Regions from separate parts of the Dyadobacter sp. AC419 genome, predicted to be linked through region 1. Evidence: riboswitches for the same ligand, from Rfam matches in the RefSeq annotation. Region 1 holds a riboswitch; each other region holds the start of a gene.
The links. A riboswitch is a leader RNA that binds a small molecule or an ion and turns the genes downstream of it on or off. The one in region 1 is predicted to bind cobalamin.

Region 1 (10,785 bases):
ATGCTTTTCAGCTCACAAGCGGGCAATGACCTTCCTTATGACGACAAGCTGGTTGAGCAGGGAAGGAATTTTGGAAATAAAATTTGGAATGCTTTCCGGTTGGTTAAAGGATTTCAGGTTGCTGAAAATGAAGTGAGCCTTCCGCAGCCGGACGGTTCAAAACTGGCGATCCACTGGTTTGAAAGTAAATTGAACCAGACATTGGCAGAAGTTCAGGACCATTTTTCAAAATTCCGTATTTCTGATGCGCTGAACTCCGTTTACAAATTGATATGGGATGATTTCTGCGCGCAATATCTGGAAATGATCAAGCCGGGATTTGAACAGCCGATCGACAAGCAGACCTACGATGCAACACTAGAATTTTTCGATCGGTTAATGCGTCTTTTGCACCCGTTCATGCCATTTATATCGGAAGAAATTTGGCAAAATATCATTGAAAGAAAGCCAAATGATTCGATCTGCATTGCACCATTCCCGCAAGCTGAAAGTGTTGATAACCAGCTTTTAAATGATTTTGAAGTGCTTTTTGAAGTCATTTCTTCCATTCGCAATTTGAGGAATGCAAAAAATATTAGCCCTAAAATCGCACTTCCACTTGCAATCCGGACCGATTCGCAAAATCGCTATGCCGCATTGGAACCATTGATCCAAAAACTGGCCAATGTTGAAAAGATCAGTTATGTGACGGGAGAAGCAGAAGGAACCGCATTCAGGGTGAAGTCTGATGAGTTTTTTGTGAATCTGGCAGACGAGATCGACGTTGAAACGGAACGCGAAAACTTGCAGCGCGAACTCGAATATACACAAGGTTTCCTTGATTCTGTGATCAAGAAATTGTCCAACGAACGCTTCGTTCAAAATGCAAAAGGGGACATCGTCGAGAAGGAGCGCCAGAAGCAAGCGGATGCCGAAGCGAAGCTGGAAACGCTGAAAGAAGCACTTGCGAGGTTGGGTTAGTGCTAGTTTTCGTACCTTTGCGCCATGCAGACTACGCAAAACAATTTTGAGCAATTCAAGCTTAACCGTCAATTACTCAACGCAATTGAAGAGGCCGGCTACACCGAGCCAACGCCAATTCAGGAACAAGCGATTCCGCTGGCGCTTGCCGGACAGGATATTCTGGGCATTGCCCAAACAGGAACAGGAAAGACAGCAGCCTATACATTACCGCTTTTAATGCGGATCAAATATGCCCAGGGGATGCATGCCCGGGCTTTAATTATGGCGCCGACGCGTGAGTTGGCGATGCAGATTTCGGAAGCAATCGCGCAACTGAGCAAATACACTGACATTCGTACGGTTGTTTTGTTCGGCGGCGTCGGAACGAAAGCGCAGATAGAAGCCATTCGAAATGGGGTTGACATTATCGTTGCCACGCCAGGCAGGTTTATGGACCTTTATTTTCAGGAAGAGGTGATTGTCAAAAACCTCAATGTAATGATCCTGGACGAAGCCGATAAAATGATGGATATGGGCTTTATGCCGCAAATCCGAAAACTGCTCGAAATCATTCCTACAAAGCGGCAGAATATGCTTTTTTCGGCAACGTTCTCAGATAAGGTCGAAAGACTTTCTTTTGAATTTCTCGAATTTCCCACACGTATAGAAGTCACTCCACAGGCCACAACGGCCGAAATGGTTTCCCAATCGCTTTATGAATTGCCCAATTTCCGCACAAAAATTAATCTGCTGACGCATTTGCTCAAAGATCGTGAGGCATTTAACCGTGTGTTGATCTTTACGAGAAGTCGCAAAGTGGCCGGTCTCGTTCACCAGAATTTATTGAACAATGTGGTCCGCGAGGATGAGCTGAAAGTCATTCACGCCAACAAAGGACAGAATACGCGGACGAATGCAATGGAAGCATTCAAAGAAGGCTCTGTGCGGGTTATGGTGGCAACGGACGTGGTCGCGAGAGGGATCGACATTACGGAAGTGAGCCATGTTATCAACTTTGATGTGCCTCTGATTTACGAAGATTATGTGCACCGCATCGGGCGCACCGGACGTGCAAACCGCATTGGTCAGGCGATCACTTTTATGACGATGGCCGATGAATATCACATTCGAAAAATAGAAAAAATGATCCGGATGGAAATCCCCCGACTGGAACTTCCTGAGGATCTTGAAATTGCTCCAACCCCTGTCAGCGAGCGCCAGGACATGCTTCGGGAGATCGATAACCAGAAAAGGAGAGAAGATCCGACCTTTCTGGGAGCCTTCCATGAGAAGAAAAATGTGTATCGTCCGGCTAGCAAGACGACCGCAAAAGGCGGGCAAAATCGACGGAATTCTTCGGGAAGAAGTAAACGCAGATAATGCAATACAATCTCAATAAATCCGTTTAACTTGAACAATAGAAAACCTGTTTCTCTATTAAAGTTACTATGAAAGAATCTGTTGTTATTTGGCTTGCTATTCTTATTCCAGTCTTTGGCTTTGCTCAAAACACCCATCTCGCGAGCGCAGCGCCAACCACAGATACGAATCTTGCCCAAAAAAGACCGTTGGATTTAAAAGAAAGACGCGTCTTGCCATTGTTTGGAGAAGTAAGTAAAACCTCTGAGCAAATAGATGAAGAAATCCGGTTTCTAAGCGAGTGCGATAAGTCTTTCACGAGCCGTGCTGAGGCAAGCAGTTTTTTCACTGCCCGCGCATGGGAATATCTGCAGGAAGGTTCTTTGGACACAGCATGTTACCGTTTCAATCTGGCTCATCTGCTCAATGACAAAAATGTAGAAACTTACTGGGGCCTTGGTGTGATTTCATATCAGCGTGAAAACTGGGTTGACGCAAAACGCATGCTGAGCCGTGGAATAAGTCTTCAGGGTGAAAATGTGCCGTTATTAGTTGATTTATCGACCGTTGATTTAAAGCTTTACGCCATTTCGAGCCGTAAGGAGGAACTGGACGAAGCCGCTGAGCTGCTCAACCGTGCCACTGCATTGGATTCCACTTATGCATTAGGGCAATACAATCTGGCATTGCTGCATTACAATCTGAATGATCTTGATAAATCCTGGGAGCATTTGCATAAAGGACGTGCACTGGATTTCAACCAAATGAATCTTGACTTTGTTGAACTTCTTAAAGCAAAAAAACCTGATCCGCAAGGTTTCTTCAAATAAGATCAGCCGCTTTTCCTTCTTGTAACTAACAACTCAGATTACTTCGCTAGTAAAATTCTGCCGGTTCGCACATCGAAAGGCTCTTTCTGACTGTTTATCAAAAAGACTTTATAAGTAAAAATTCCTGACGTGCTTTGCGTTGGTAACCAAGTCCACTCATTGGTTAAGGACCACATTGGGAATGAGATGGTTTTATCTTCAACGACATTTCCCTTTTGGTTAAAAATCAAATATCTGACTGATTTCAGGTCAGACTGCTTTGCTGATTTAAGCTCAAATCGCAAATAATATGATGCCGGATTGGGGCTTACCACTAGTTCAGCGGCCTTATCATCCTGATCACTCACCTCAAAACGTAGCCGGTAAGGCTCAGCAACTGCATTGCTGCTCAGATCTCTTGCATTGACTAAAAGTTCATAATGACCTGTTTCAAGTTTTGTTAAATATTTCACTAGCAAACTATTAATTCCTGTGGAGTCTACGACAATGTCGTTTTTTGAATAACTAACTGCTTCAAAATCGCAGTCGTTGTTATTGCATCGCTTGATGAAAATGTCAATGAGCGTCGTGTCTGGCAAGAGTGGCTTGTCATCCGATAAGCGAAGTGTAATTTCCGGATTAGGCCCGATTACTTCATCTGCTTTAAGTAATCTGCCGTTGAAAGTTACGTTGAGCAGCGGAGCTATCATGTCTTCATTTTCAACCGGGTCTATGATGTTCGGTTTATCAACAAACCGCAGCTTTAATGCAGGATCGCCTTGCAGGACGGTTTGGTGCACGTTGGCGATGCTGTAAGGGTCTTTATCGTTTGCTATAATGTCATTTGCGACCGCAAGATGAATCTTGCCGATAGACAAATCGGCCGTCTTTGAGTCCGTAAATATGTGGTGATAAAGGCGCTGTAAATACTTGGAGCCCGGGCTGACGTGGCTTTCGAAAGAGTTGGCGATAATTGCAATGGCTCCTCTGTCCGGTGCCAGTATCCAGTCAAGCGACAGAGAAATCCGGTCACTGGATTTTGGCTTTGGATTGGCTTTGCCGTTAAATACATTGCCTACGCCGCATCCATTAAAGTACATCAAAGGATATTTATACGGATTTTTATAGCCTCTTGGCGCATCCGTAATAAACCCAATGTCGAGATCCGTCACCCAGTTAGAGCCGTGACCAAAAAAGGTGATAAGCCCCACGCCGGCGTTTACATCTGCCGTAATGTTGACCGGCTCGGTTTCACCCATTGCTTTCTGCTTCACATATTGCTTCACTTTTCCCTGAACCAATCCGCCCGTAACAACCGGCACCAGCGACTCCAAACTTTGTCGCAGCTGTGTGATTTCACCGACCGTTTTTCCACCATTCAGATGCAGCACATTTTTCTTCCAGCTCGTATCTTCCGCGCGGTCATGCTCGTAATCTTTTACTTTTTGCAAATAGTCTAAAATGCTCTGATTGTTCAATGCGGCAAGTCGTCCGACCGGAATTGCGGGGACATTCGAAGGAGCGCCTGCCAGACCTTCGACAAGCAATGCATCGGATGCGGGAAAACCGATCGTGGGCACTTCGTTAGGCAATTCCCGCTTCATTCTTTCATTAAATGTAATCGACTGACCGATCAGGAAAAGATACTTGTTCTTTCCTCCTTCTGTAAGCATATAAGACATGAATCGCTTAATCGCAACGGGACTTGGCTCGCCATAATTGAATTGATTATAAATGTCCTGAATGGTCGCGATCACTGGCTTAAAACCGCCGCCTGCGGGAGATGAGCGATATTCCGAAAACCTGGATGCGCCACTTCGAAGGCTGTCGGTTGTGATAATGATGTAATTGGGTTCCTTAGGGGCGAATGCTTTGAAATTTACTGCTGCAATTTTTTGAGGAGCAACATTAACGAACGCATTCGCGGCGAAGAAAACTTGTTGCTTCGTTCCTTTCTCGGAATCATCAAATTTTCCGGCATGCCTTTGATCAAAACAGGTTGGTCCGGATCTGAAACATCAAGCATTGTGAAGCCAGCCGATGCGTTTTTTATCGCAACCCTGCTCCACGATTCTTTTACAGGATCAAATCTCAATGTTTTGCCAGAGCCTTTGTCTAAATTTATTAACTGCGGATATTCCGTTGATAAGTAAGTCACGGAAAATCTTTCAAGACGATCTTTGATAACGGACTTAAATGCTAAAATTCCGTTCTGGTTCACGTCCATATCTTCTGCTTTGAGCTCAAATGTGTATTTCTGCGCGTCGAAACCAGAACTTTGAAGCACATGCACCAGACGCAAAGACGCCTTATTTTTCCCGACATACACTTCAATCTTTCGCTCATTTCCACTTCTGCCGTGAACCATTAAATGCAGTAATGACTTTTGCACATTACCCGCAAAATGTTCCAATTTGAAATCTCTGAAAATTAACGAATCTGCTTTAATAATTGGCCCCGTTTTGCTGGCTCCCGACTCGAAGAAACTATTCATAATCAAAGGCTTGATTGCGCTCATTGTGCTCAGCGAATAGGATTCTGAATATTGCGTCACTGTGATTTCCTTATGAAATGTGAGTACAGGAATTTGATTATTAGCAGGTTGTTCGACAATTTTTGTTCTCATGCCTGCCTCGCTACCAACAGTCAGAAAATAGGAACCTTCATCCGAATACATGCTGAAATACGGGTTAGTGCGGGCGCTCATGGGCCTGTACAACAGCGAATCACTCGCACCATCATTGGTTACAGCATAAAAAGCAATCTCGTTATTCGCCGTGCTGACAATGGCAACTTGCTTTCCTCTTCTCCACAGTTGAAGTTTGTCTGGAGAATTTGTCGGAAAGCTTTTAGGCAAAGACGAAAACGGGATGCGATGTAAACCTTTTTCGGTTATCCCGATTTTTACGTAAGGCTTACCATAGCGAATCCAATTATTCGCATATGGAGCACTCCATTGTGCAAGGGCTGCAATTTGAAACAGCAGTGCACCGAAGAAAATGAAAACTGATAAAGACTCTTTTTTTAAGCGCATGTATTGAGAAACAGAGGAATTGCACACTGCTGCAAATAATGCGATCAATCAATTAATCGGCCCAATCCAATGAATTAACGGCTTGGCATCGATTATTTAAAGGCGAAATGTCTTGGGCCAAATGCAAAAAAGCACACGACGAATCGCCGGGTGCTTTTCAAAATGAAATCAAAAAATTACTTGAAGAAGAAGCCGGTTGGCGCGACATTCACTTTAACCGAGTCAACCAATGTGCCGTCTGCACGGTAACGCACTGCATAGCCAGCCTGCGCATAAGAAGGCGTAACACCCGCGTAGATCAAACCTTGCGATGGGTCCACTGCCAGGCCTGAGAAAAGGCGTTTGATAAATGGCGTTGTAACATTGATTTGCGCATCATTAATGCCAAATCTGTAAGTTTCTCCGTGCGACACATAATTTGCGTCGCTATATGATAATGTGAAGAAAACACTTCTGCGGTCGGCGCTGAATGCGAAATTTCCAGCCGATTTGCTTGCGTCGGCACCCATTGTTAATGATGCTTCAGAAGCGTAAGTGTCAGGATTAATGCGGATGGCTAAAATGCCGTCATTTACCCAAAGTTTCCCATTCGCATCGATGCCGATTGGTGTCGGAGCGTTTGTGAAAGTGATGGTTTTTTCGACTGTGTCAGTGGATGTGTTAATCACAGAAAGTGTGTTCCCCATTCCGTAAGAAATCGTCCCCACAAACAGTTTTCCATTATTAAATACGAGCGTTTCAGGTCCAGACGCGATGTCGATCTTTTTGGTGATTTTGTTGCTAATCAGGTCAATTACAGCAACGTAACCTGTTTTATAAGCATATCCTTCGTTGGTTCCCCAGCATGAAACATAGGCTTTATTGTTTGGCCCAAAAACCACTTCGCGCGGGTTTTCAATGTCCGGTGCACCGATGGATGCAATCGTTTTGAATGTATTGCTGTTAACAATTTCGATCTTGTCCAGTCCGGCTGCTGAATTGTCAACCAGCACGATCCCGACTTCACCAGCGGCAGCATAACCTTGCACGCCACCTTTCAAAGCAGTCCCGTTTGCCGTGGAATATATGTCAGCCTGTGCAGTGGTTTGTTCTCTGGTAAAGAATGAAATTGCGCCGTTATTTTGAGAGAAATTCCCTTCATTGATCACAAAAACGCCCTGAATAAAATCGCCTTTCGGAGCCGGATCGCTTTGATTACATGACCATGCAAAAAAGGATAATGCTGTAAATGCTGCTAATCTGGATAACTGTTTTTTCATTTTTTGTTTTATTAATTGTAAACATTTAGCTTCCTAAACCGCCTGAAAGTTCTTACAAAACCTTTATTCGGCCGCAGGAAGGGAATTGTAACTCAAAATTAAGCTCAGCGCAAAGCTTCTGCCGGGCATTGCATTGTTTCTTACATTTAAATAGAACGTGTTTGCGAGATTATTGATCTGCGCCTGCACCCGCATTTTTGCTATCGCAGAAACAAAAGTATACTCAGCCAGCAGATTTGACAGCGTGTAACCCGCTAAATATTGTGAATTATCGAATGTGCTGTAACGCTTGCTAAGCGTCTGAACCTGTCCGGTCAAGCGGGCATTTTTATATTGCAAAAATGCGTTAACATTGCCGGAATGCATCGGCACAAAAACAAGTTGCTTCCCGATAATGTCTGAGGAATAAGCGTCGTAAGCCTTTTCCTGCGAGCTTTTATTCAACGCATAATTTGCATTTAAACCCGCTTTCCAGGCAGCAACCTGATATTTCCACCCAAGCTGCACTTCAAGTCCGCGTGCCAAAACCTGCTGCAAATTTTCAACATGATAGGCGCGTGAAGGATTCCAGTAAGTCCAGTCTTTAATGCGGTTATGATAGGCGGTTATTGTCGCTGAAATGGAGTGGTTGCCTGGCAAAACAGCATGTTGTTCAAGCCCAATTTCTTTGTTCCAACCACTTTCCGGTCTGATATCCGGATTGCCCATATCTTTCCAATAACGCTCATTCAATGTTGGAACCCGGTAACTGCGACCGTAAGAGCCTTTTATTTTCAAAAGATAACCGGTGTTTTGCACCAATAAATATTCAGCGCCCAGCGACGGCGTAAATGGTGGATTAAAACCCGTCACAAAAGCCTGTCGCAGATTGGCAGAGATCAGCAGACGCTTTGTGGCTTGTAACCGGCTGAGTAAGAAGAGATCACCTCGGTTTTCAGTGAGCAAACCGGCTTCATAACCCGCCACTCGTGCCCGGTAATGTGTCCACTCGCCGCCCGCTTTGATCTGTAATTTGCCAAACTCAAAATCACGCTCCGCACGATTGGAAAACTTGTCGGTAACCGCATGGTCCCATTGGCTGTAATCTCCTTTAGCATAATCAATTATATCCCTGACCCATGCAGAGCGCAATGTTAAAAACTTGTAATTATAACGCAGCATTGTGCGGTAAGCCTCTGTCAATGTAAGCTCGCGTCCGGCCTGATCGTCGGGTGTGAGTGTAAGCCGGTTGCGGGTGAGCCACACGTGGGCGGAAATCTGGTGATCGTTTTTTGAGGTGAAAAACAAATCCTGCACAAGCCCGCGCTGGAAAGAATTCGCAGGAAGCAAAGCATATTGTCTACGCTCCGAGTAAGGAAAATGATTATTCATGCGGCCGTCATATGCACTGGTTTTTCCTGAAAAATTCCAGTTAGCATTGATGGGAGCTGCATAACTTGCTGTAAACTGCGTCTGATGGTTGTTAAAGCTTTCTTGTTGCCTGCCCAATGTTACGCTAAGGGCTTCCCTGGTCGGCGCGCTGCCTAATAGAATGCTTCCGCCAACCGCATCGGAACCCACAATGCTTGCAGAGGAACCATATTGAACAGATAATTGATCAAATCCGGCGACGGGAATAGTTGAAAAATCGGTTTGGCCCAAAATAGGCGAATTAATGTTCAACCCATTCCATAAAACAGCCGTGTGATTGGCAGATGTTCCACGGAAAGAAGCCGTATTCAGCTGGCCAGGGCCGTAATTTTTAAATGCAATGGGCGTGTAAAACGAAAGCAGGTCACTGATATTCTGGAAGCGGAATTGAATGAGTGCTGCCGAATCGATCTTCTGGATTTTAAGGCCGCTCATGAATTTTTCAGGAACAAAACCTTTCACAATAACAGGATCCAAACGGATGCTATCTTGCTGGGCGACAAGGATTTTTGGAATAAAAAGCCATGACACAATGGTCAAAATCATGAAAAATCTTCGATCAACGATCACCTGAGCTGATATGAATTGGCGTTTCACTTTTGTCTTTCCTCCGAAAACAAACATGTGAATTTTTTCTGGCAGGTCTCCTGGCTTGTCTTATTAATCCGCGGCCTTCCCGTTTAAAATACAGTGGCACTGGGGGTTGGATCAAAAAATTTGCAGACTTACAGTTGCGGGGACAGCTTCCGGATAAACGGAATTCCCTATTAAGCCTTATTGTTGCATTGAAGCAGCGTATGGCGCCAAAGTTGCAAAGGTAGGGAATTGAAGGGACTTTCGACTGTGGCCGTTATGGTTTATATTTGGCCAAAACCTGCATAATATTGGCTGCCCTTACCCAAAAACTTACTGTTAACAACTCTCAAAAAGGCATTTATTTAATGCTGGGAGCAGCCTTTTTCTTCTCATTGACATCTGCGATTTCCAAGTGGCTCGGGCGTGATTTTCACATTGTTCAACTGGTCTTTTTTAGAAATATCGTTGGCGTCGTATTTGTTCTGACCAGCATTTGGCGACGGCCGGTTCGTCAGCAAGGCGGGAAGTTGGGGCTGCTGATTTTCAGGGGTGTTGTAGGCACATTATCGCTTTACATGCTTTTTTACGCGATTCAAACATTGGGTTTAGGGCGCGCGTCAACGTATCAATACACTTATCCGATTTTCCTGGCATTGCTTTCCTGGCTGCTGATCGGTGAAACGCTCAATTCCCGGGAATGGGCGGCCATTTTTGTCGGATTTATGGGCATACTTTTCGTTTTCCGTCCCGACCTGTCCATTTCCTTACGCGACAATGCGCTAGGGCTTGGAAATGCATTGCTGACTGCTATTTCTTATTTGTCTATCAGGCAGTTAGGCATTGTTTACGACACGCGTGCGATCATTCTCTCGTTCATGCTGAGTGGCATTGTAATGCCCATTATTTCCATGCTCGTCGGAACTTATTATCCCATGGAACACCTCGATTTCCTCATCGGGACTTTTCGTTGGCCAACCGATGGATTTCAATGGCTGGGATTTTTAGCATTAGGATTAACAGCCTTGATGGGACAGCGAATGTTAACCCAATCTTTTACATTTGACAAAGCGGGCCGCGTGGCTGCGATTGGTTATTCCAATATTCTTTTCTCCGTTTTGATTGGTTTTTTGATGGGAGAAGCCATTCCATCGTTATCCATGCTAACCGGCATGATCCTGATTGTAGCGGGAGGAATAATGGTTTCTTTTGCCAAAAAGACGGTGATCGTCGCTGATAAAGCGGAGTAAGGTTCAACATTCTGCTGCTTATGGTTTCAGATTAGGCTGAAATTTTTGAGCTTACGATTAATTTTAGAGAAATGCTGTTTTAGTTAAACAAGCGAAAGGCTATGAAAAAATCGATTCTGACCTGCACCATTGTCCTGATCACATTCGCG
Region 2 (10,785 bases), on a different contig from region 1:
AAGCGTGTCCAACCCACGATAGAGCGCAAGCACGCCGCCTACGATCGATTCCGCGCAAGGCCTGGCAAACCAGTCACCCATGTTGGCAACTTTCACGCTCTCGTCGATTTTTACAACTGAATATTGATCAAAACCAGCAGAATCCAGCTGCCAGAATTTCAGGTTCGGTAATGCATCAGAAAACCATTCAACAGGCGGATTTCCCAAAATATAATCTGCATTTTGAAACGCCAGACCGGCTTTCTTCTTCGCTCGTTGTCTCAGTCCGGAAATGAACGGTATTTTGGGATTGTAATGCCTCGCTAAGTTTATTTCTGAGCGATTCATCCAGCATGGAATAGCAGTAGATGACCATTTGTTGTTTTTGGTTAAAGAAACAAAGTAAAGAGTTTTACCTGTGTCACGGGCGCTTTTGGTTTTTAATCTTAGCCAGAATTTTCTTTCCTCTTGCACGGAAAGCAGGTTTTTCAAAGTCCATCGACTCTTCAATAATTATACCTAACTCGTTTCTGATCTCAGGATAAAGTTTGGATAACTTGTCGAGAATAGTAGTGAGAATGTGCGGATAGCAACGGCAATGTTCCTGTTTTGGATCGATTCAAAACAAACATCCATCACTTTTCCATGCACGGCCGTCGGAATTTCAATTTCCTGTAAAATACGAGCGCTGTTCCGGATCACCGCATCGTGCACGTCTGTCCGGGAAAGCATATCCACGAGCGATCCAATGTGCGGGACAATCATTTCGGGGCAGTCCATTGAAGCAATGCGCACGCTCAGCGCTGCGCGCTGGGCCAGTCTGTAATCCTTTGCAAGGAAGCAGCCGATCAGTTCCTGAAAGTTTGCCGCGTCCTGGCAAGCATAGGCAGCAACTTCTGTCGCCCGCCTTTTTGGACTGCATCGGATCGGCCATCAATGTGCGCTCAATGTTCATAATGGTCACGATATGAAAATCAAATGCTCCGTCGTTTCTGGCGGAGCATTTGATTTAATTAAGCATTGGAAATTACTTGTTGTCGCCAACCATATCCTCCGGTTTCACCCACGCATCAAAATCTTCCGGCGTCACATAACCCAGCGCAACTGCCGTTTCTTTTAATGTTGACCCATTTTTATGCGCTGTCTGAGCGATCTCCGCAGCTTTATAATAACCGATTTTTGTATTCAAAGCCGTAACCAGCATTAATGAGTTGTTTACGTGCTTCTTGATATTTTCATGCAACGGCTCAATGCCCACAGCGCAATTGTCATTGAAGGAAACGCAAACGTCGCCGATCAGACGAGCCGAATGCAGGAAGTTGTAGGCCATTAACGGTTTGAAAACATTCAGTTCAAAATGACCATTGGAACCGCCGATTCCAATCGCGACATCATTGCCCATCACCTGCGCAGCCACCATTGTCATGGCTTCACATTGCGTTGGGTTCACTTTCCCAGGCATAATAGAGCTTCCCGGCTCATTATCCGGAATGTGGATTTCACCAATTCCTGAACGCGGACCAGACGAAAGCATGCGAATGTCATTTCCGATTTTCATCAGGCTCACAGCCACTGTTTTCAATGCACCATGTGCTTCAACAATCGCGTCGTGCGCTGCTAATGCTTCAAATTTGTTTTCGGCAGTGATAAAAGGAAGGCCGGTTAACGATGCAATGTGACGCGCTACATTTTCCGAATAACCGTCTGGCGTGTTAATGCCTGTTCCAACCGCAGTTCCGCCTAATGCAAGCTCAGAAAGGTGCGAAAGCGTGTTATATATGGCCCGCAAACCATGGTCAAGCTGAGAAGCATAACCCGAAAATTCCTGTCCCAATGTCAGTGGCGTGGCATCCATGAAATGCGTCCGTCCGATTTTCACCACATTGCGGAAAGCCTCAGATTTTGCCTTTAATGTGTCTCTCAGTTTGATGATTCCGGGAATCGTAACGTCAACCAATATCTTATAGGCCGCAATGTGCATGGCCGTTGGATAGGTGTCATTGGATGATTGCGATTTGTTAACATCATCATTCGGATGCAAAACTTTCGTTTTGTCACCCAGCTCGCCGCCTTGCAAAACATGGCCGCGGTAAGCAATTACTTCATTGCAGTTCATATTCGACTGCGTTCCCGAACCCGTTTGCCATACGACTAATGGAAATTGATCGTTTAGTTGGTCTGTCAGGATTTCGTCGCAAACCTGTCCGATCAGGTCACTTTTTTCTTTTGGAAGGATGCCGGCCTCATAATTGGTGATGGCTGCGGCTTTCTTCAAATATGCAAATGCCTTGATAATTTCCTTAGGCATTTTGTTGATATCCTGTGCAATGGGGAAATTTTGGATCGATCGTTGGGTCTGTGCGCCCCAGTAAACATGAGCCGGCACCTGCACCTCACCCATGGTATCTTTTTCTATGCGGTATTCCATTTTTTTATTTTTCAGAATGAACAATGCGGATTAAAGCGGTAAAGTTAGGATTGGACTTTCAGTTTTTGGTGTTTTTCGAGGATAAATGTTTCTTGCTCCAAAAGAATGTCAGGCTGACCAATTTTTTAATCACATTTTATTTAAATTATGAAACCAAAACTCAACGTTTATCAGGATTATAAAGCAATGAGCCTTGCCGCCGCCGAGCGTGTAATGGCTTTACTTTCCAAAAAACCCAATGCGGTTATTTGCCTGCCGTCCGGCAGCACTCCTCTGGGCATGTTTGAGATTTTGGTTTCTGCGAACCAGAAAGGCATGACAGATTTTTCCAAATGCATTTTCATTGGCCTCGACGAATGGATCGGTTTCGGTGCAGATGACGACGGGGGATGCAGGAATTTACTTAATAAAGATTTTCTTAGACCAATCGGTTTGCGGGAAGAACAGATCGTCTTTTTTGACGGCAAAGCGCACGACCCGGAGGAAGAATGCGCGCGCGTCAATAAAGTGGTTGCTAGCTTGGGCGGGCTGGACCTGATCCTGCTTGGCGTGGGCATGAACGGCCATTTGGCTCTGAATGAGCCGGGAACGCCGTGGGACAGTTACGCGCACATTTCGGAGCTTGAAAACATAACTAAAGAGGTCGGTCAGAAATATTTTAAGCAAACAACAGTTATTAATCAAGGCATTACGATCGGAATCAGGCATATTCTGGAAGCGAAAACGGCCATTCTGATGGCGTCGGGCAGCGCAAAAGCAGCGGTAATCAAGCGGGCGCTGGACTTTCCGGTGACGACAAGCTTTCCGGCCACGGTCCTGCAAAATCACCTTAATGCCGAATTTTTGCTGGATGAGGAAGCTGCAAATCTGATCAGTTAAAAACCTCAAACCATTCATAATCAGTCAATGCTTTTTACCCATTTTAAGCAGTATCCAATGCAGTGCGAGTTTATTTATTGCGGCTTAATTCCCATGAATAGATGCAAAAACAAGCCTATTTTTCTCAACTGGATGGCCTTCGGGCAATCGCGATCCTTCTCGTCATCCTTTATCATTGGTTTCCTGAAAACACAGGGATCAACAGAATCGCCAACGGACCGCTTGGCGTGACGCTTTTTTTTGTCCTGAGCGGCTTTCTTATCACCCGTATTTTATTGCTAAGTAAAAATGCCGTCGCTTACAACGGCATTGCACCTGTTTATAAAAACTTCATTATCAGGCGCGCTTTGCGGATTTTCCCTTTGTATTATTTGCTGTTGTTTTTCGTTTGGCAGGCCAGGTCAATTCATTTTATTCTCGCCCATCCAAACAGACTTTTACACAGATCCCGCACATTATCTTCTTTATATTTCGAATTTTTTGCTTGAAAAAACAGGCAACTGGTCCGACTTGCTCTCTACATTATGGTCGCTGGCCGTTGAAGAGCAGTTTTACATTTTTTGGCCACTTATAATATTAGCCGTTCCCGTGCGGTTTCTGGAAAAAGTCATTTTTGCAACCATTGCATTGGGCATTGTAAGTCGCTTGATCCTTTCATTTTTTGGTCATAACCTCGGCGTGCTGATGCCGACTTGCCTGGATGCATTCGGGTTAGGCGCGCTTTGGGCTTTCGTTTTGGTTTATGACAGGTCTCCCGAAGCCTTTTTGCGTAAGCTGAAAATCTTTTCGGCAGGCGGATTTAGCCTATTTCTTTTCTTCTGTTTCAGGCAAGTGGATTCCGTGCTGTTTACGCTGTTTTTCAGGACGTCTATGGCGTTGCTTTGTTTATTTTTTGTGGCGCACGCCAGTTATGGAAACGGTTTTAAGTCCGTCGGAGGCAAAATTTTGGACAACAGTTTGCTTCGTTACATTGGCAAGATCAGCTATGGCATTTACATTTATCACATGATCATTCCTGCAATATTGCTGCCGGTTTTTGTAAAACTGGTTCAAAGAATATTCAAGATCGAGCTCATTGTCACCGATGTAATGGGAAGGGCGCTAAGCCTCGTACTCGTTGTTGCTGTTGCATCTTTATCCTGGTTTTGCTTTGAGTCGCCGATTAATGGTTTGAAACGATATATCAATGTCAATTCGCTCCGGTTGCGCCTAAACCGGTGAAATGCATTCATTTTTGTTCAACAAAATTCACTTTTGGGCACTTGCAAAACCTTTGCAAAAAGATATTTTATCCCTTCGTATTTATCAATACGAACGCCTTTCACTTAAAACACGGCCTGTTTAGCGCTCCCAAAATTTTCATTTTAACTTTACCCCGTTCTTAATGAACGCCCGTCAATCGGGGTAGTGGTTTTCGCTGTTGGAGCCCTCAGCCAACTGAGCAGAAATTAAAAAGGAACCGTGTGAAATTCACGGGCAGTCGTGCTACTGTAAGTATTGGTTCTGTGTAATGCAGAACAGATTTTTACCCTCGTGTCCCATTGCCTCGCGGCGAGAAGGGCGGTAAAAGTGATACAAGCCAGGAGACTTGCCGCTACGCTCAATGACTATTTCCTCACGATTGGGAAATGGTTACGCATTGATTTACAAAACATTATGCTGGATAATTTCAGGAACAACATTCCTGGACGAGATTCCTGTGCTCTATTGTTAACTCTTAAACACGAATGCTATGTTATCACACAACCTTGGTTATCCACGCGTTGGAAGTCAGCGCGAGCTCAAAAAAGCCAGCGAACAGTTTTGGGCCGGTAAAATTGATCGGGACGAACTGCAAAAAGTCGCCCGCAAAATCCGCCATCAAAATTGGGAAATGCAGAAAGCAGCTGGTTTAGACTTTATTCCTTCCAATGATTTCTCATTGTATGACCACGTTTTGGACACTTGCCTCATGGCCGGCGCAGTGCCGGAGCGTTACCATCAATTGATAGACGGGAAATCGAATCGCGAGCTGGATTTGTATTACGCTATGGCGCGTGGCGTTCAACGTGATGGGCTGGATATCAAGGCGATGGAAATGACCAAATGGTTTGACACCAATTATCATTATCTGGTGCCGGAGTTTATCAAAGACCAAAAATTCAATCGCTATTCCGACAAGGTCATTATAGAATTTGAAGATGCGCTGCATAAAGGCATTTTGACCAAGCCAGTGCTTGTGGGCCCTGTAACTTATCTTTTGTTGGGAAAAGAAAAGGAAGCGGGTTTTGATAAAATTGATCTGCTGGATAATCTTTTGCCGGTTTACATTTCCGTATTAAAGGAATTGGCCTCACGCGGCGCGGAATGGATTCAACTGGACGAACCAGCGCTTGTGCTTGATTTGAGAGACGAAGACAAACTTGCGCTGCAAAGTGCTTATGCGCAAATCCGGGAAGCCGTTCCGAAGTTGAAGATTCTGGTTGCAGCTTATTTTGGTGCGTTGGAAGAGAACCTTTCCACGGCAACGAGTTTGCACATTGATGCATTGCACATTGACCTCACGTGTGGCGCAGAAACTTTGCCCGAAATCCTGGCCGATGCAACATTTGTAAATTCTGCCAAAAAGCTTTCACTAGGCATTGTGGACGGCAGAAATATCTGGAAAAATGATTTCAAGAAGTCGCTTGATTACATAAAGCAGGCAATTGATGTTTTGGGAGAAGCCCGTGTGATGATCGCTCCCTCTTCTTCCTTATTGCATAGTCCGCATGATTTGGACCTTGAAAAAAATGAAGCCGTCTTAACGCGGGAAATCAAGAACTGGATGGCTTTTGCTAAACAGAAATTGAGTGAAGTTGCAGCATTAACGCATCTGGCTCAGACGGATTGGACCGCTAATGCGCTATTTATTGAAAATCAAAAAGCGCTAGAAAGCCGAAAGACTTCCGCATTGATTCACAAACCGGAAGTGAAAAAACGCGTTGAGGGCGTTACACAGCAGGATTTTGACAGGCAAAATGCATTCAATGTCCGCCAATCCATTCAGTTGGAAAAACTGAAACTGCCGCTGTTCCCGTCGACAACAATTGGCTCATTCCCGCAAACCGATGAAGTGCGTCAGTTGAGGGCAAATCTGAAAAGCGGAAAGCTGACATTGGAAGCCTACGAGGAACGCATTAAGGAAGAAATTGTGGCCTCATTGCGCTGGCAGGAAGCATTGGGCATTGATGTGTTGGTTCACGGCGAATTTGAGCGTAATGATATGGTCGAGTATTTTGGAGAGCGCTTGTCTGGATTTGTATTCACGCAAAATGGCTGGGTGCAGAGTTACGGCAGCCGCTGCGTGAAACCGCCGGTTATTTTTGGGGACGTCGAACGGCCCGCGGCTATGACGGTGAAATGGTCTGCTTTTGCACAAGCGAATTCAGAAAAGCTCGTGAAAGGCATGCTAACCGGGCCGGTAACGATTCTGCAATGGTCATTTGTGCGTGACGATCAGCCAAGGAAAGACACCGCATTCCAAATCGGACTTGCAATCCGGGATGAGGTTGTGGATCTTGAAAAGGCCGGCATTAAGGTGATCCAGATCGATGAACCGGCGATTCGCGAGGGCTTGCCTTTGCGGAAATATGCATGGCGCAACTATCTGAAATGGGCCGTGGACGCATTCCGGCTGAGCGCTGCGGGTGTTGCCGACCAGACCCAGATCCATACGCATATGTGCTATTCCGAATTCAATGACATCATTGATTCGATCGCAGCAATGGATGCGGATGTGATCACGATTGAGACTTCGCGGTCACAAATGGAGCTGCTGGATGCATTTGCCAACTTTAATTATCCCAACGAAATAGGACCGGGCGTTTATGACATTCATTCGCCGCGCGTTCCTACGGTTGATGAAATGATTGTTTTGCTGGAAAAAGCATTGAAGGTAATCCCTGCAAGAAATCTTTGGGTTAACCCCGACTGTGGCCTGAAAACAAGGAAATGGCCGGAAACCGAAGCAGCATTGAAAAACATGATCACGGCCGCTAATCTGCTGCGCGAATCAGTTGCAGTTGAACAATAATCCGATTTTTACAAAGAGTCAGGAAACGCAATTCCTGACTCTTTTTTACATTTGCGTGACCAAAAGCTACAATTTTGACATTAGAAGAAAAGATTCTTGCCTCAGAAACCCGCGTATTTAAGACGGTTTTTCCTAATAACACAAACCATTACGACACACTTTTCGGCGGCACCGCCCTGTCGATGATGGACGAAATCGCATTTATTGCAGCCACCCGGTTTTCAAGATTGCGCTGCGTAACCGTTTCCTCCGACCGCATTGATTTCACCCATCCCATCGCCGCAGGGACCATTATTGAATTAGTAGGAAGGGTAGAAACGGTCGGTAACACCAGTATGAAAGTGCGCGTCGATATTTTCGTTGAAAAAATGTACGAAGAAGGCCGCGAAAAGGCAGTTACGGGCATTTTTACTTTCGTTGCGCTTGACGAAGATTTGAAGCCTACAAAAATTACATTTTAGCGATTTAAACCGATTGCTCATCGTAAGTCACCGGAGGATAAACGGATTGTGTGCAGAGAATTAGGTTGGTCCATTTTGCGATCAACTAATTGCACAATATGCGTATTCCTATTGCTTTCTTCGGAAGTGTTATCTTTCCCGATCGGCAGAAAACTTATCTAATAGCCGTTATTGCCGCTGAGGAGGGCTCTATTCCATGATTAGGAAGATAGCCCTGGCGTCAACATTTATTGTGATCTTGTTTGTCTTCTCAGAGCTTATCTTTCGTTTAGCGCTGACTTGCTTCGGATATCCGTTCCTGCTTCCGGCTCGTTATCTCCAACAAAATTATTATCCATTTATGGAGTCGGTCGAACAGGCGAAGCTGGATCACGGGCCAAAAACGAGGAATATTTTAATTCTTGGCGGATCTGTGGTCAATACACATTGGTCAAGACTGGAAATGCGTCTGGATTTACATTTTCAACAGGCTTATCCTGAAATCAAAAAGTTTAAGTTCTTTAATGTTGCAATGCCAGGGCACAACTCGCTTGACAATGCTATTAAATACAGGATGCTCCGGCACCAGAAATTTGATCTCGTAATATACTATGAAGCAATTAATGAAAACCGCGCAAATAACATCACGACGGAATTGTTTCGTGCAGATTATGGTCACATTAAATGGTATGATGAAATCAATTTGTTGCTGAGCCATCCGGAGATGAAGTTCACCGTCATTCCTTACGCTTTGCATTTGACTTGTAGTGCGCTGCGCAACAAATTATCTAAGAGGCTCTACATTAGTAATGATCAGGTGGATTCTGATTTCGCTGAATTTGGAAAAGACATTAAAACGGCCTTGCCTTATTATCAGAATTTGAAAAGCATTGCCAGCATTGCCGATCAAAAACACGAGCCGCTGTTGCTCGTCAAATACGCGTCTTACTTCCCTCCCGGAGTTAGTCTCAATGGCGGGCCGGACGATAAAAAGTATTTTACTCCATGTTACATTGTTTCACCCGTGACAACCTGGGGGAAACCTGAACATATAATTAAAGGAATAGCGACGCATAATGCAATGCTCATGAAAGTGCAGCGTGAACATAAAACTCATTTCTTGGATATGTCAGTGGCTTTACCCAAGGATTCAACCATGTTTTGCGACGTTTGCCACCTGAGTGAGCAAGGCGCAAAGCAGTTCGCAAAGGAGCTTTCCAAGTACATAATATTGAAAGAAATCCTCCGTTAAATTCCCCCGCCGTTTAATTGATCTCTTTTTATCTCTTGAACGTAGATATGCATAAAACCTAAACTTGTGCTAGCTTTGTACTCGATTTGAGCGAGAAAATTCATCCGGTTTTCTGTAAGTAGCTGATAGCCAATGTTGTCGAAAAGTTTTTTTAAGGAACACGCTATCGTGCGATCTTGTTGTAAAGGCCTCTGTCAGATTTTTCGTAATGGTAATTTTAATTTGTTAAATGAAAATTTTAGGCATTTCAGCTTTTTATCATGATTCGGCAGCAGCTCTTATTGACAACGGAGAAATTGTTGCAGCAGCGCAGGAAGAGCGTTTCACACGAAAAAAACATGATCCTGGTTTTCCGTCCAATGCAGTTGCATTTTGCCTCGAATACGGTGGACTTACCATTAATGAATTAGATGCGATCGTCTTCTACGACAAGCCGCTACTGAAATTCGAAAGACTTCTCGAAACTTATTATGCTTTTGCTCCAAAGGGTGTCAGGTCATTTTTAACTGCAATGCCCGTTTGGATTAAGGAGAAGATGTTTTTAAAGCGTCTGATCAATGAAGAGCTGGTTAAGTTGGGTTATGACAAAAAGAAGAAAGTAAAGCTTCTGTTTCCTGAGCACCATCTTTCTCACGCCGCAAGTGCATATTATCCATCACCATTTGAAAAATCTGCCATTCTTACAATTGATGGCGTAGGCGAGTGGGCAACTGCTTCCATTTGCCTGGGTGAAGGAAAGGACATCAGCATTCTTAAAGAGCTGAGATTTCCGCATTCATTAGGTCTTCTTTATTCTGCATTTACTTATTTCCTGGGCTTCCGGGTTAACTCGGGCGAATACAAATTGATGGGTCTTGCGCCTTACGGCAACCCGACTTCTCCTGATATCAAAAAATACGAGGATATCATTCTCAAAGACCTCATTGAACTCAAAGAAGACGGCTCTGTTTGGCTAAATCAAGATTACTTTGATTATGCGACAGGCCTGAAAATGGTTAATGAGGATAAATGGGAGGCGCTTTTTGGTTTCAAAACAAGAAGACCGGAAGATGCCCTCGAACCGGTTCATTGCAACTTAGGTCTGGCGATTCAGAACATTACAGAGGAAGCAGTGATTCGCATGGCGAAGGAAGCCAAGCGTCTTACAGGCGCAGATTATCTGTGTATGGCTGGTGGTGTTGCGTTGAATTGCGTTTCCAACGGCAAGTTGCAGAAAGCCAATATCTTCAAAGACATTTTCATTCAACCAGCTGCTGGTGATGCCGGTGGTGCATTAGGAGCCGCGCAGGCAGCGTATCACATTTTCTTTGGTCAGGAAAGGAAAATAACCTGGACGGCTGATGCGATGAGAGGTTCTTATTTAGGGCCAACATTCTCTGATCTGGACGTGGCTTTGACGGCAAAAAAATATAAAGCCGTTTACACACATTACGAAAACTTCAAAGACCTTTCTGCTGATGCCGCTAAGCTGCTTTCCGAAGGAAATGTAGTAGGCTGGATCCAGGGTCGTATGGAGTTTGGACCGCGTGCGTTGGGTGGCCGTAGTATTTTAGGCGATCCAAGAAATGCAGAAATGCAGAAAAAGCTTAACCTGAAAATTAAATATCGGGAGTCCTTCCGTCCATTTGCTCCTTCTGTATTAGCAGAGGATTGCGCAGATTACTTCGATTATGAAGGGATTTCACCTTATATGCTTCTTGTTCACCCGGTTGCGGAAGGACGACGTAAGCCGGTTCCATCCAACTACGGATCG
Region 3 (10,785 bases), on a different contig from region 1:
TCGGGCATATAGCTTGTTAAAAGACGTTCGTCTGTGGTCTATTCTTTCTTTAAAATTCCACTTGTGACACTGTCTTCAATCAATTGTTCAGCGTAATTCCAAATCGAAACAGAACCGTTTTTGATGACCTGTTTCTTTTCATAAACCTTGCTGTAATCAACATTATATTCCTCCCAGGTTCCGCCGTTGTTGGAAACATTTTGCAGCAGCGGTTCCAGGCGGTCCATTGATTTTGCAAATTTTGCTTCATCCGTCTCGCCAGCCTCAAACTCTTCCCAAATAGCAATAAGCTCTTGTGCCTGTTTTTCTGGCAGTAACCCAAAAATCCTTTCAGCCGCTGCCCTTTCCAGGTCGGTGTTAACATGATTTTTGACGGTGTCATAAATGAAAGTGTCGCCCGCATCGATCTCGACAATGTCGTGTATCAAAACCATTTTCACCACTTTTAAAACATCAATGGAAGCATTTGAATGGCCGGATAAAATAACGGCCATCATGGCCAGATGCCAGCTGTGCTCCGCATCATTCTCATTTCTGTCGCTATTGAACAGTTTTGTCCGGCGCTGAATATATTTTAGTTTATCAATTTCCTTGATAAAATCTATTTGCCTGATCAGATCTTCGTTTAGCATTTGGAAAAAAATTATGGTAACGCAATTTAGCCAACAAATCTAACCCGCGCCTGTAAATAATCCCGGGCACGGTGGAACAGTTTTTATAAGCGACCTGCAACTTTTAAAAACTTGCAACACCTGATCGATGCCGTCGATTAGTCTAAACAATCTGAATCATGTTTGTACCCATTGGATTACTCGTTGTAGCGATCATTGTAGTCGCTGTGCTTTATTTTAGAGCAAAAAATAAGGTTGAGAAATAAGTCAGTTACGCATTAAAAGGAGAAATTGTAACGCATCGAAAACGCTCTTCCCGGCAGGTTGTAACCGCGTTTTTCGTAGTAATTCTCATCCGTCAGATTGGCGATTTTCAGGCCAAGTGAATGATGCGCATTGACTTTGAATGATGCCGCAAAATCCATTGCTGCGTAGCTTGGATATTCAATTTCCGGGTTGATCGGGTCGGTGTAATCAATGTCTTTGCGCTGGCCGACCGATCTTCCGGAAAGGCGCAATTGCAGCCATTTCCGGTTGTCATACTGAACGCCGTAATTGAATGTATTTTTAGCCACATTCTGAATGTCACGCTCCACCGCAGAAGCGTCTGTTCCAACGATCAGTTCCTTCGCTTTTAGCAAGGATGAGCCCGTAACAAATGCTTTGAATGAATAGCGATAATCCTGAAACACACCAAAATCGAACGAAACTTCCGTCTCAATTCCCTGGATCGCCGCGTCCGCTGCATTGACAAATGTCGCCCGCGAAACAATGACCTCGCCACTGCCCTGCGGCTCATTAACCACATTAATAATCTTCGCAATTCGGTTGTTAACCTTCGTTGAAAAGTAAGTAAGCCCTGCTGCGAGCCCGGAACCTGGCTTGTTATATTGGAACCCGAAATCCCAGCTTAAACTGCTTTCATTTTTCAAATCCGGATTTCCAGCCGTGACCGCGATCCTTCCTTTGGAATCTTTAACCTCATTATAACCCGCCACCGAGTAAGCGTCCGTAGTGACGAATGCTCTGCCCGTAGCCACTTTCAGCCGAAGATCTGAGGTAAGCGCATAGGTGATTCCCAGGCTCGGGCTAACGAATGGCGTTGTTTTTTTGCCAGCCTGATAAGTGGGCAAAAGTGCTGTTTCCTTTACATTGAATGTAATATTGTCATAGCGCACACCCGGTTGCAGCGTCCATTTTTTATAGTTCAAAAGCGCTTGTGCGTAAAAAGCCGACGAAGTGATCGAATAGGCAGGCTGCGTCGGTGCCCGCTCGGTCGTATCATTGCTCCATCTTCGGCTGCTCGTCTGGGCGTTCAGATAATCATAACCCAGCATGATCGTGTGCTTTCCGATCTTCCAGGAGTCCTTAATTTGTGCCCCGGTCCATTGGTTTTCACCTTCGGCCGAGCGGAACGGCATTACTGGTTTTCCCGCAACATTGAGCGTGAAGTTTTTCGTATTTTCCTGTCCATGAAAGACTTTTAAGCTCGGTTCATGATTTCCTATTATGCCCGAAACAGCCACGTCAACCGCATTTCTGTCGTTATTTTTTTTACTCGCCTCCGCACTTCCGGATGATATTTCGCCGGGAGATTCAACGTTTCTCGCTACAAAATTTTCTCCGCTTACATCGACCCGCCAGTTTTTGCTCAATTGATAGCCCAGCCGCGCCCGACCCGTGTAATAATGCAGGTTTGTAAATGGCCTGCGCTGTCCGTCCGTAACCGTTTCATCCACCTGCTCGACCGGAATATCCGTGTAATTTTTCTGTGCATTTTCAAACCCAAACAGATCCCGGAGCAGATTATTCTTTCCTATTTTATAATCCTTCGCACGCTGAAAATATGCGAACGAAACATCATAGTCGAGCTTTTTGGTCAGGTTACCGCCTGCATTAAGCCCGGCTTGCATTGTTGTAAAACTGCCATATTCTACAAATGCATTTCCCTTGGTTGGGCCTTGTGATTTGGTGCGGATAATGTTGATCACCCCGCCCATTGCCTGTGAACCATACAAAGAAGACGCAGGCCCTTTCAGCACTTCAATGTGCTCAATGCCATTCAAATTGATCTGCGATAAATTGGTAACCCCCGCCGGACGGCCATCGATCAGCAGCAATGTCCGCTGATTGAGCCCCGAAAATTGCGGCCGGAATCCGCGGATCCCGATGCCGGATGACAAGTTTGGATATTGAATCACGTTGACGGCCGCCAGCTTGCGCACAATGTCGGTAATGTCAGCGGCAGGGGTGAGTTTTAAGTCTTCACTGGAAATGATCGTAAGCTGCTGCGCCAGGTTTTCCTTCCGCGTTTCAAAGCGTGTGGCGGTGACCACGATGGGGTTGAGCAAATTGGTTTTGCTGGAATCTGCAACTGGATTCTGTGCTTTTGCACAAAGCGAAATCGCCAGCAATGCTGCGATCTGGTAAGTAAATGTTTTCAATATTAAAATGAATTGGAGAGCGTGATTGCTCCGATGACAATAGAAAAAGCGCCTACGAGATAATTGACTATCCGGAAAAACTGCTCACGTTTGGAGACATACCGGCTGATTGATAAAGCAAAAAAATAGCCATAAGCGGACATGGAAAGAATGATTCCTAAACTTTGAATGATGATGATCCAGACAGCAGTCTGCGCATCACTCGCCGCCAGGGTAAGCGCCACCGCACAAGCCCCGCCCGTGCCAGCCAGTCCATGCACCATGCCCACCCAAAAAGAGCGGCTAACCTGCTGCGGCGGATTCGTGTAAATTCGTGCATCCCGTGGTAAGAAATTCCGCCTGATCGCCACAATCCCCAGCCAGATCATCAAAGGCCCGACGAGCATTTCAACTTTTCCGGAGACTTCAAGCAAAAGCTGGGATTTAAGCAGCAGCACCAAAACTGCAAACAAAATGAGGCTCAAAGAATGCCCCAGCGCCCAATGCATCGACCGCCAGATCAGCTTCCAGCGCCGCGCCGGACCCTGCTTTTCGTCAATGGCCAGCACAGAAACGGCCGCCATATGATCGGGTTCAAAAGAATGCTGGATGCCTAAAAGAAGGGAATCGACAAGTAAGTAATTGACCATAACAATCGAATAAGGTTTCGCCAAAAAGGCACTGAACTTATCCGGATTGGAAACAGGAGCATACAAGAGGAGGGGCAAAGACGCACACGCCCTGCCGACATCCTATCGCCTTTCTTCCCGAAAGCAAAACGGATATTCTCAACTGGCAGGTCTTCTGGCTCGTTCAACTTCTAACGCCTTCCCAGGTCAATTTTGAATTTTGAATGACTGAATGTTTTTATTCATTCATTCTATCATTCTATCATTCAAAATTGCACCCCAGTGGCATTATGTCAGAAGCTTGTAAATTGAACTTACAGCAGCGGGAACTGCTCCGGAATTACACCGGATTCCCTTTTAATTCCGCCAAAGGCGGACACCAAATGAAGCGGCAAAGCTAGATCTTTTTAATCTACTTTGTTAACATTTACCATATCTTTGGCCCAATAACGAGTTCTTTACATTCTTTTTTCCAACAGAGACAGGTTTTACAAACCAGTAAATTAATAGGGAACCGTGTGAGAATCACGAGCTGTCGCGCAACTGTAAGTAACGCAAAAAGTTTATATCAAAAGTTGTCCACTGGGTGCACACCCGGGAAGGATGATATGAATGTTACAAGCCAGGAGACCTGCCTTTTTCAAAGTTGACGATGCTTTCGCGAGATGAAGCAAGTCGGTCCGGATATCTGTTTTTCGTGGTTTTAACAACCCGGAACTGCAACAGGCGTGCTCCTGCACGACATGCTGGCTTCCTCTTCTGATCGCATCGTGAAAATGATGCAAGGAGCTTTTAACACATTCAATGTCAGTTAAAAGAATGGAAGCAACGGCATGAAATCACACTTTCTGATCTCAGCACCATCAAGCAATTCAGGTAAAACGACGGTTACCCTGGCATTGCTGCGCGCGCTGAAAAATTGGGGATTAACCGTGCAGCCCTTCAAATGCGGCCCGGACTACATTGACCCGATCCACCACACGCATGCTTCGGGAAATATCAGCATCAACCTGGACACATTCATGGCTTCTGAAAGTCATGTACAGGAACAATATCAGTCCTATTCCCAAGATGCGGACGTATCGGTTACCGAAGGCGTGATGGGTTTGTTTGACGGGGCCGACAAAATGAGAGGAAGCAGTGCGGAAATTGCCGGGCTGCTCGACATTCCCGTAATCCTCGTGATGGACGCAAGATCCATGGCCTATTCTGTTGCGCCGCTGCTTTATGGATTGAAAAATTTCAGAAAGCAGATCAATGTTGTCGGTGTGATCTTCAATTTCGTAAACACAGCATCGCATTATAGTTTCTTGAAAGATGCCTGCGCAGATGTAGGCATTGAGCCATTGGGTTATCTGCCAAAAAATGAGGCGCTTCAAATCCCTTCCCGGCATTTAGGGCTACATATCTCAGCAGAAACTGATTATGAGGCAATTATCAAAAATGCAGCGCAGGCAATTGAAGCAACTGTTGATATAAAACGCCTGCTGGAAATCACTCAACATTCAAAGCGTCACGTTCATTTTAAAACCGCTTTTTTACCAAAACAAAACTTGCAAATAGCAATCGCCCGCGACGAGGCATTTGCATTTACTTACCACCAGAACATTCAGGTGCTTTCCGCTTTTGGCCAAATAAAATGGTTTAGTCCGCTGCACGATGACACAATGCCGCCGGCTGATTTTCTGTATTTGCCCGGTGGTTATCCGGAGCTTTATGCAGCGCAGCTCAGCAATAATCACAGCATGCGTGAAAGCATTAAGGCTTACTGCGAAAGTGGAGGACTGACTTACGCTGAATGTGGCGGGTTAATGTATTTGGGTGAAAATTTAACAGATAATAATGGACAAACATTTGCTGTGGCCGGCGCGCTCAAATGCAGCACGACCATGCAAAACACGAAAATGACATTGGGTTACCGCACTGCCATTTGGGAAGATCTGGCATACAAAGGACACGAGTTTCATTACTCAGATTTTGACACCAATAAGCTGGAAGAACTGCCCGTCCAGTTCCTCAATGCAAAAGGAATTGAAACAAACACCCGGCTTTACAGACACAAAAAAACCTTCGCTTCCTATATGCACGTGTACTGGGGCGAGAACGAACATTTCATCAATAAACTATTGAAAATGAAAGGCTTGGCGCGGTTATGAAAGAAATCAAACGCCAGCGGATTACCCGCGCCGACGGAAAGTCGATCAACCTCGTGCAGCGCCGGGGACATTTATCCTATTGCTATAATGCATGCTGCTGCGGGCGGGTGGATAGGGGATATGCGCCCGTTCCGGTGGAGCTTTACAAAACCGAATGGCTGAAACGAAAGCTTCGCAACAAGGTCCACATGACCAAAGGCGGCTGCCTCGGACCGTGCACGCTGGCTAATGTGGTAACGCTGCTGTTTGACGGACATTCAGTCTGGTTTCATTCCATTAATAATGACTGGCAGATCCTGGCCATTTTTGATTACATCGAAAGCATGGTTCAGGCCGATCGCTATCTCGTGCCACCTGCTGACCTGGCCGAATATGTGTTTCAATTTTACACCTGGAAAGGCTCCGAAAATGCAACATTGGCCGGCCTTGTCGCTCAACCCACAGAAGGCATCGTCTTCCTGACCCACGCCGACACTGACCTGCTGGCCCTCGACCGCACGATTCAGATTTTACCCGAAGATTTTCCCAAAACCATGGGCATGAGCCTCACCGGGATCAGAAGTGAAGAACAAATGGCGCAATTGCTGGAACGTGAACTGGCTGAGGCAAAGATCATTGTCGTCCGCGTTCATGGCAGGCTCAGCACGATTCCTGGGTTCAGTCAGCTCGTTCATCTTGCCAATCAGCGCGGGCAATATCTGATCGTCGTCAGTGGAACCGGCGAATTCAACCCCGAATTTGCTGCCTTATCCACGGTTACGCCTGATGTTTTGCAGGAAACATTGCATTACCTGAATGCAGGTGGTTATGCCAATTTGTATTCGTTATTATGCTATCTGTCAGACCATTTGCTCATCACCGACTTTGGTGCGGAGCCGCCGGCAGCATTGCCTGAGCACGGTATTTATCATCCCGATTTGCCCGAGAACGCAGACATTTCTGACTGGCTGAAATATCACGATTACGCGCTCCCGACGGCCGGATTAACATTCTATCGTGCACATTGGATTAGTGGAAACACCGGTTTTGTGGATGCCATGATCCGCTCGCTGGAAGATCAGCGGCTGAATGTCCTTCCCGTTTTTACATCATCATTAAAATCCATAGATCCGAACACCGGCAAACCGCAGGCCTTTCAATATTTCGAAAATTCCGTGAAGCTGGATGTGCTGGTGAATACAATATCTTTTGCCATGACGGACTTACAGCCTGCGGGGACGGTCAGCAAACCGCAATCGTCCCTGACAGCGCTGGACGTGCCGATCTTACAAGCCATTACGAGCGGCATGAGCCGCGGCCCCTGGGAAACTTCCTCGCGCGGATTGAATCCATTGGACACCGCCATGAACGTCGCTATTCCTGAATTCGACGGCCGCATTATCACGGTTCCGGTTTCTTTTAAGGAAAAAGGCATCACAAATAAAGGTTATCAGGCCGTTGAAAACCGTGTTGACCGCGTTGCAGGGCTGGCGGCCCGATTTGCAAGATTGAGACATTTGCCCAACAGCAAAAAACGTATTGCTTTTATTTTTACCAATTCAAATACAAAAGCTTCGCAGGTTGGTAATGCAGTCGGGCTCGATGCGCCGGCCTCTTTAATGAATATCCTGAATGCCATGATGGCGGAGGGTTATCAAATTTCGAATCTCCCCGAATCAGGAACGGCGTTGATCCACGAATTGATCGACCGCTGTTCGTATGATGAAAATTATTTGACGCCGCAGCAGCTTGCGCTCGCGCCGGGCCGTGTTGCAATTGATCAATATAAACATTGGTTTGAAGAACTTCCCGAGCAGGCGCGACAGAAAATGGTCAAACAATGGGGGCCGCCGCCGGGCGAAACTTATGTGCATAACATGCACATTGCATTGGCCGGACTGGATCTGGGCAATGCATTTGTGGCTTTGCAACCGCCCCGCGGCTACGGCATGGATCCCGACGCCATTTACCACCAGCCCGACCTGCCGCCAACGCACCATTATTATGCATTGTATCGCTGGCTGCGCGATGACTGGCAGGCTGATGCAATCGTGCACGTAGGCAAGCATGGCACATTGGAATGGTTGCCGGGCAAAGGAATTGGCTTGTCCGAAAACTGCTTTCCGGATGCATTTCTGGCGGATATGCCACTTTTTTATCCGTTTATTATCAACGATCCGGGCGAAGGTTCACAGGCCAAACGACGCGCGCATGCAGTCGTGGTTGATCATTTAATGCCGCCTATGACGTCTGCGGACACCTATGGAGAGCTTGCGCAGCTCACCCAGTTGGTGGATGAATATTATCAGGTTGAAAGTCTGGACCCGGCTAAGTTACCGCTTTTGCAAAGGCAGATCTGGGAACTGATCAAGCAAACCAATCTGGACGCAGACCTTTCGGCGATGCTCAGCCGCGATCATGGCGATCACAAGCACGATTGGGATGATGAAATGACGCCCGAAGGCGTGCCGGTCAGCATTGCCGAAATGGATGGAAAAGATGTAGCGCATTTGATCGAAGACATTGACGGCTATTTGTGTGAACTGGGTGCTGCACAGATCAGAAATGGTCTGCATACGCTGGGTGAAATGCCTTTGGATCAATCACTTGTGGATATGCTGCAAGCGCTGACGAGGTTGCCTAATGCCGACGTGCCAGGTTTACAGTCGGAGCTGGCCGCATGCTTTAACATTGACCTCGAATTGATTCTGGCAAGAAAAGGCGAGCGACTCACGCACGTTTCTCCACAATTACAGGAACTCGCAGGCCGCCCGGTTTTGACGGGCTCAGATGCGCTGGAAACATTTGACGAGCTGTCGCAGCATTTGTTTACCTTATTAATGAAATACGGATTCCAGGTTCCTTCGATTAACCAGACATTGTTTGAAACATTCAACATTCCCCCCGCAGATCGCAGACTTTCAGGCATTTATCAGATCCTTGAATTTGTTTGTAAACATTTGGTTCCTAATCTCGCGCAGACTGAAAATGAGATCAATAACCTGCTGCATGGACTGAGCGGTGGTTACGTTCCGGCCGGTCCCAGCGGGGCGCCAACGCGGGGAATGGCGCATATTTTGCCGACAGGCCGCAATTTCTACGCAGTGGATCCAAGGGTTTTGCCTTCCAAAGCCGCGTGGGAAGTGGGTCAGCAACTCGCCAAAGAAGTGCTTGACAGACATTTAAAAGAAACAGATCGCTATCCCGAGCGCGTCGGCATCAGCATATGGGGCACAAGCGCCATGCGGACACACGGCGACGACGTGGCCGAAGTGCTTGCATTGCTGGGCGTAAGGCCGGTTTGGCAAGCCGAAAGCCGCAGGATCACGGGTGTAGCAATGATCCCGCTTTCTGAATTAGGCCGTCCGCGCATTGATGTGACGATTCGCATTAGTGGCTTTTTTCGGGATGCATTTCCACATTTGATCGAGCTCATGGACGAGGCCGTGCAAATGGTGATCACAGCGGATGAGCCGCTTTCTCAAAACTTTGTAAGAAAGCATTATTTCGACGATCTTCTTGCCTTGCAAAAGGACAATAATCTCTCAACCGACGAAGCCGAGGAACGCGCTGCTTACCGGATTTTTGGCGCAGCGCCCGGAAGTTATGGCGCTGGAATTCTGCCACTTATCGATGAAAGGAATTGGGAATCAGATGCTGATTTTGCCAAAGCTTATCTCAATTGGGGCGGTTATGCCTATTCGCGCAGTGCGGCCGGCGTTGATGCGCGGGCGGAATTCAGCAATCAGCTTGCGGGTGTCGAAATCGCCTTGCATAATCAGGATAACCGTGAGCACGACATCTTCGACAGCGACGATTATCTGCAATTTCATGGCGGCATGATCGCCACCATCCGCAACCTGACCGGGAAGCAGCCGCGCCATTATTTCGGCGATTCGCAAGATCCCGCCCGGCCGGTTGTCAGGGATTTGAAAGAAGAAACATTGCGCGTTTTCCGCACCCGCGTCGTGAATCCCAAATGGATTGAAAGCATCAAAAAACACGGTTACAAAGGCGGCCTCGAACTGACGGCAACAGTGGATTATCTTTTCGGTTACGACGCCACAGCCAAAGTTGTGGATGACTGGATGTATGAAAAAGTGGCTGAAAGCTATGCATTGGACGGTTCTATGCAGGATTTTCTAGCCGAAAGCAATCCGTGGGCGCTCCATGCGATCTCGGAGCGGTTGCTGGAAGCGGTTCAGCGCGGCATGTGGGCGGAGCCTTCGGAAGCGGTTTTGGAAGGGTTAAAAGATTTGTATTTAAAAAGTGAGGCGGAAGTCGAAACGAGAACAGAATAATGCAGCATTATCCATTTACAGCCATTGTCGGGCAGGAAAAGTTAAAGCAGGCGTTGCTGCTTTGCGCGGTCAATCCGGGCATAGGCGGTGTGCTCATCAAAGGTGAAAAAGGCACCGCCAAAACAACGGCAGCACGTGGTTTACAGTCGGTTATGCCTCTGATCAATGAGCTCGAACCAGCGACTTCCGTGCCTTTTGTTGATCTGCCCATCGGTGCGTCCGAGGACCGCGTATTGGGCAGCCTCGATTTGCAGGCCATTCTTTCGGAAAAAAAGAAACAGCTGCTTCCGGGGTTGCTGGCGGCTGCACATGGCGGCATTCTTTACATTGATGAAGTGAATTTATTGCCGGATCATCTCGTCGATATTTTGCTCGATGTGGCTGCTTCCGGCGTGAATACGATTCAGCGGGAAGGCCTTTCGGCAAGTCATCCTGCGAAATTCATTTTGATTGGGACGATGAATCCCGAAGAAGGCAACCTGCGTCCTCAGTTTCTGGACCGGTTTGGTTTAATGGTGGAAGTGGGCGGGGACTTTGATGTGCTGTCAAGAATTGAAGTCGTCAAGCGCAGAATGGCTTTTGAAGCAAATCCGCATTCTTTTTGCCAAGATTTTGAAAATGAGCAAAATGTGCTGAAAGTCCGGATAGCAAACGCTCAAAACTTGCTGCCGAATGTTGATATGCCC

Region 2: another riboswitch for cobalamin. It lies ahead of metE (5-methyltetrahydropteroyltriglutamate--homocysteine S-methyltransferase); the one in region 1 lies ahead of AC0IYG_RS03680 (TonB-dependent receptor plug domain-containing protein).
Region 3: another riboswitch for cobalamin. It lies ahead of AC0IYG_RS14400 (hypothetical protein); the one in region 1 lies ahead of AC0IYG_RS03680 (TonB-dependent receptor plug domain-containing protein).

The regions. Positions count from the first base shown of each region.
Region 1 is NZ_CEEDCD010000008.1:55,099-65,883, reverse strand. It holds gene AC0IYG_RS03710 (valine--tRNA ligase) at 1-960, shown strand, start outside; gene AC0IYG_RS03705 (DEAD/DEAH box helicase) at 985-2,322, shown strand; gene AC0IYG_RS03700 (tetratricopeptide repeat protein) at 2,391-3,131, shown strand; gene porU2 (putative type IX secretion system sortase PorU2) at 3,170-5,002, opposite strand; gene AC0IYG_RS03690 (hypothetical protein) at 4,990-6,144, opposite strand; gene AC0IYG_RS03685 (YncE family protein) at 6,321-7,403, opposite strand; gene AC0IYG_RS03680 (TonB-dependent receptor plug domain-containing protein) at 7,467-9,437, opposite strand; cobalamin riboswitch at 9,434-9,636, opposite strand; gene AC0IYG_RS03675 (DMT family transporter) at 9,698-10,636, shown strand; gene AC0IYG_RS03670 (thioredoxin family protein) at 10,738-10,785, shown strand, end outside.
Region 2 is NZ_CEEDCD010000018.1:183,013-193,797, reverse strand. It holds gene AC0IYG_RS13265 (D-2-hydroxyacid dehydrogenase) at 1-327, opposite strand, end outside; gene AC0IYG_RS13260 (hypothetical protein) at 499-774, opposite strand; gene fumC (class II fumarate hydratase) at 1,007-2,407, opposite strand; gene AC0IYG_RS13250 (glucosamine-6-phosphate deaminase) at 2,555-3,286, shown strand; gene AC0IYG_RS13245 (acyltransferase family protein) at 3,388-3,774, shown strand; gene AC0IYG_RS13240 (acyltransferase family protein) at 3,767-4,507, shown strand; cobalamin riboswitch at 4,678-4,896, shown strand; gene metE (5-methyltetrahydropteroyltriglutamate--homocysteine S-methyltransferase) at 5,019-7,340, shown strand; gene AC0IYG_RS13230 (acyl-CoA thioesterase) at 7,415-7,801, shown strand; gene AC0IYG_RS13225 (hypothetical protein) at 8,142-9,032, shown strand; gene AC0IYG_RS13220 (carbamoyltransferase family protein) at 9,262-10,785, shown strand, end outside.
Region 3 is NZ_CEEDCD010000019.1:176,411-187,195, forward strand. It holds gene AC0IYG_RS14385 (hypothetical protein) at 1-12, shown strand, start outside; gene AC0IYG_RS14390 (HD domain-containing protein) at 39-632, opposite strand; gene AC0IYG_RS14395 (TonB-dependent receptor plug domain-containing protein) at 890-3,055, opposite strand; gene AC0IYG_RS14400 (hypothetical protein) at 3,058-3,684, opposite strand; cobalamin riboswitch at 3,812-4,062, opposite strand; cobalamin riboswitch at 4,130-4,316, shown strand; gene AC0IYG_RS14405 (cobyrinate a,c-diamide synthase) at 4,497-5,819, shown strand; gene cobN (cobaltochelatase subunit CobN) at 5,816-10,099, shown strand; gene AC0IYG_RS14415 (magnesium chelatase subunit D family protein) at 10,099-10,785, shown strand, end outside.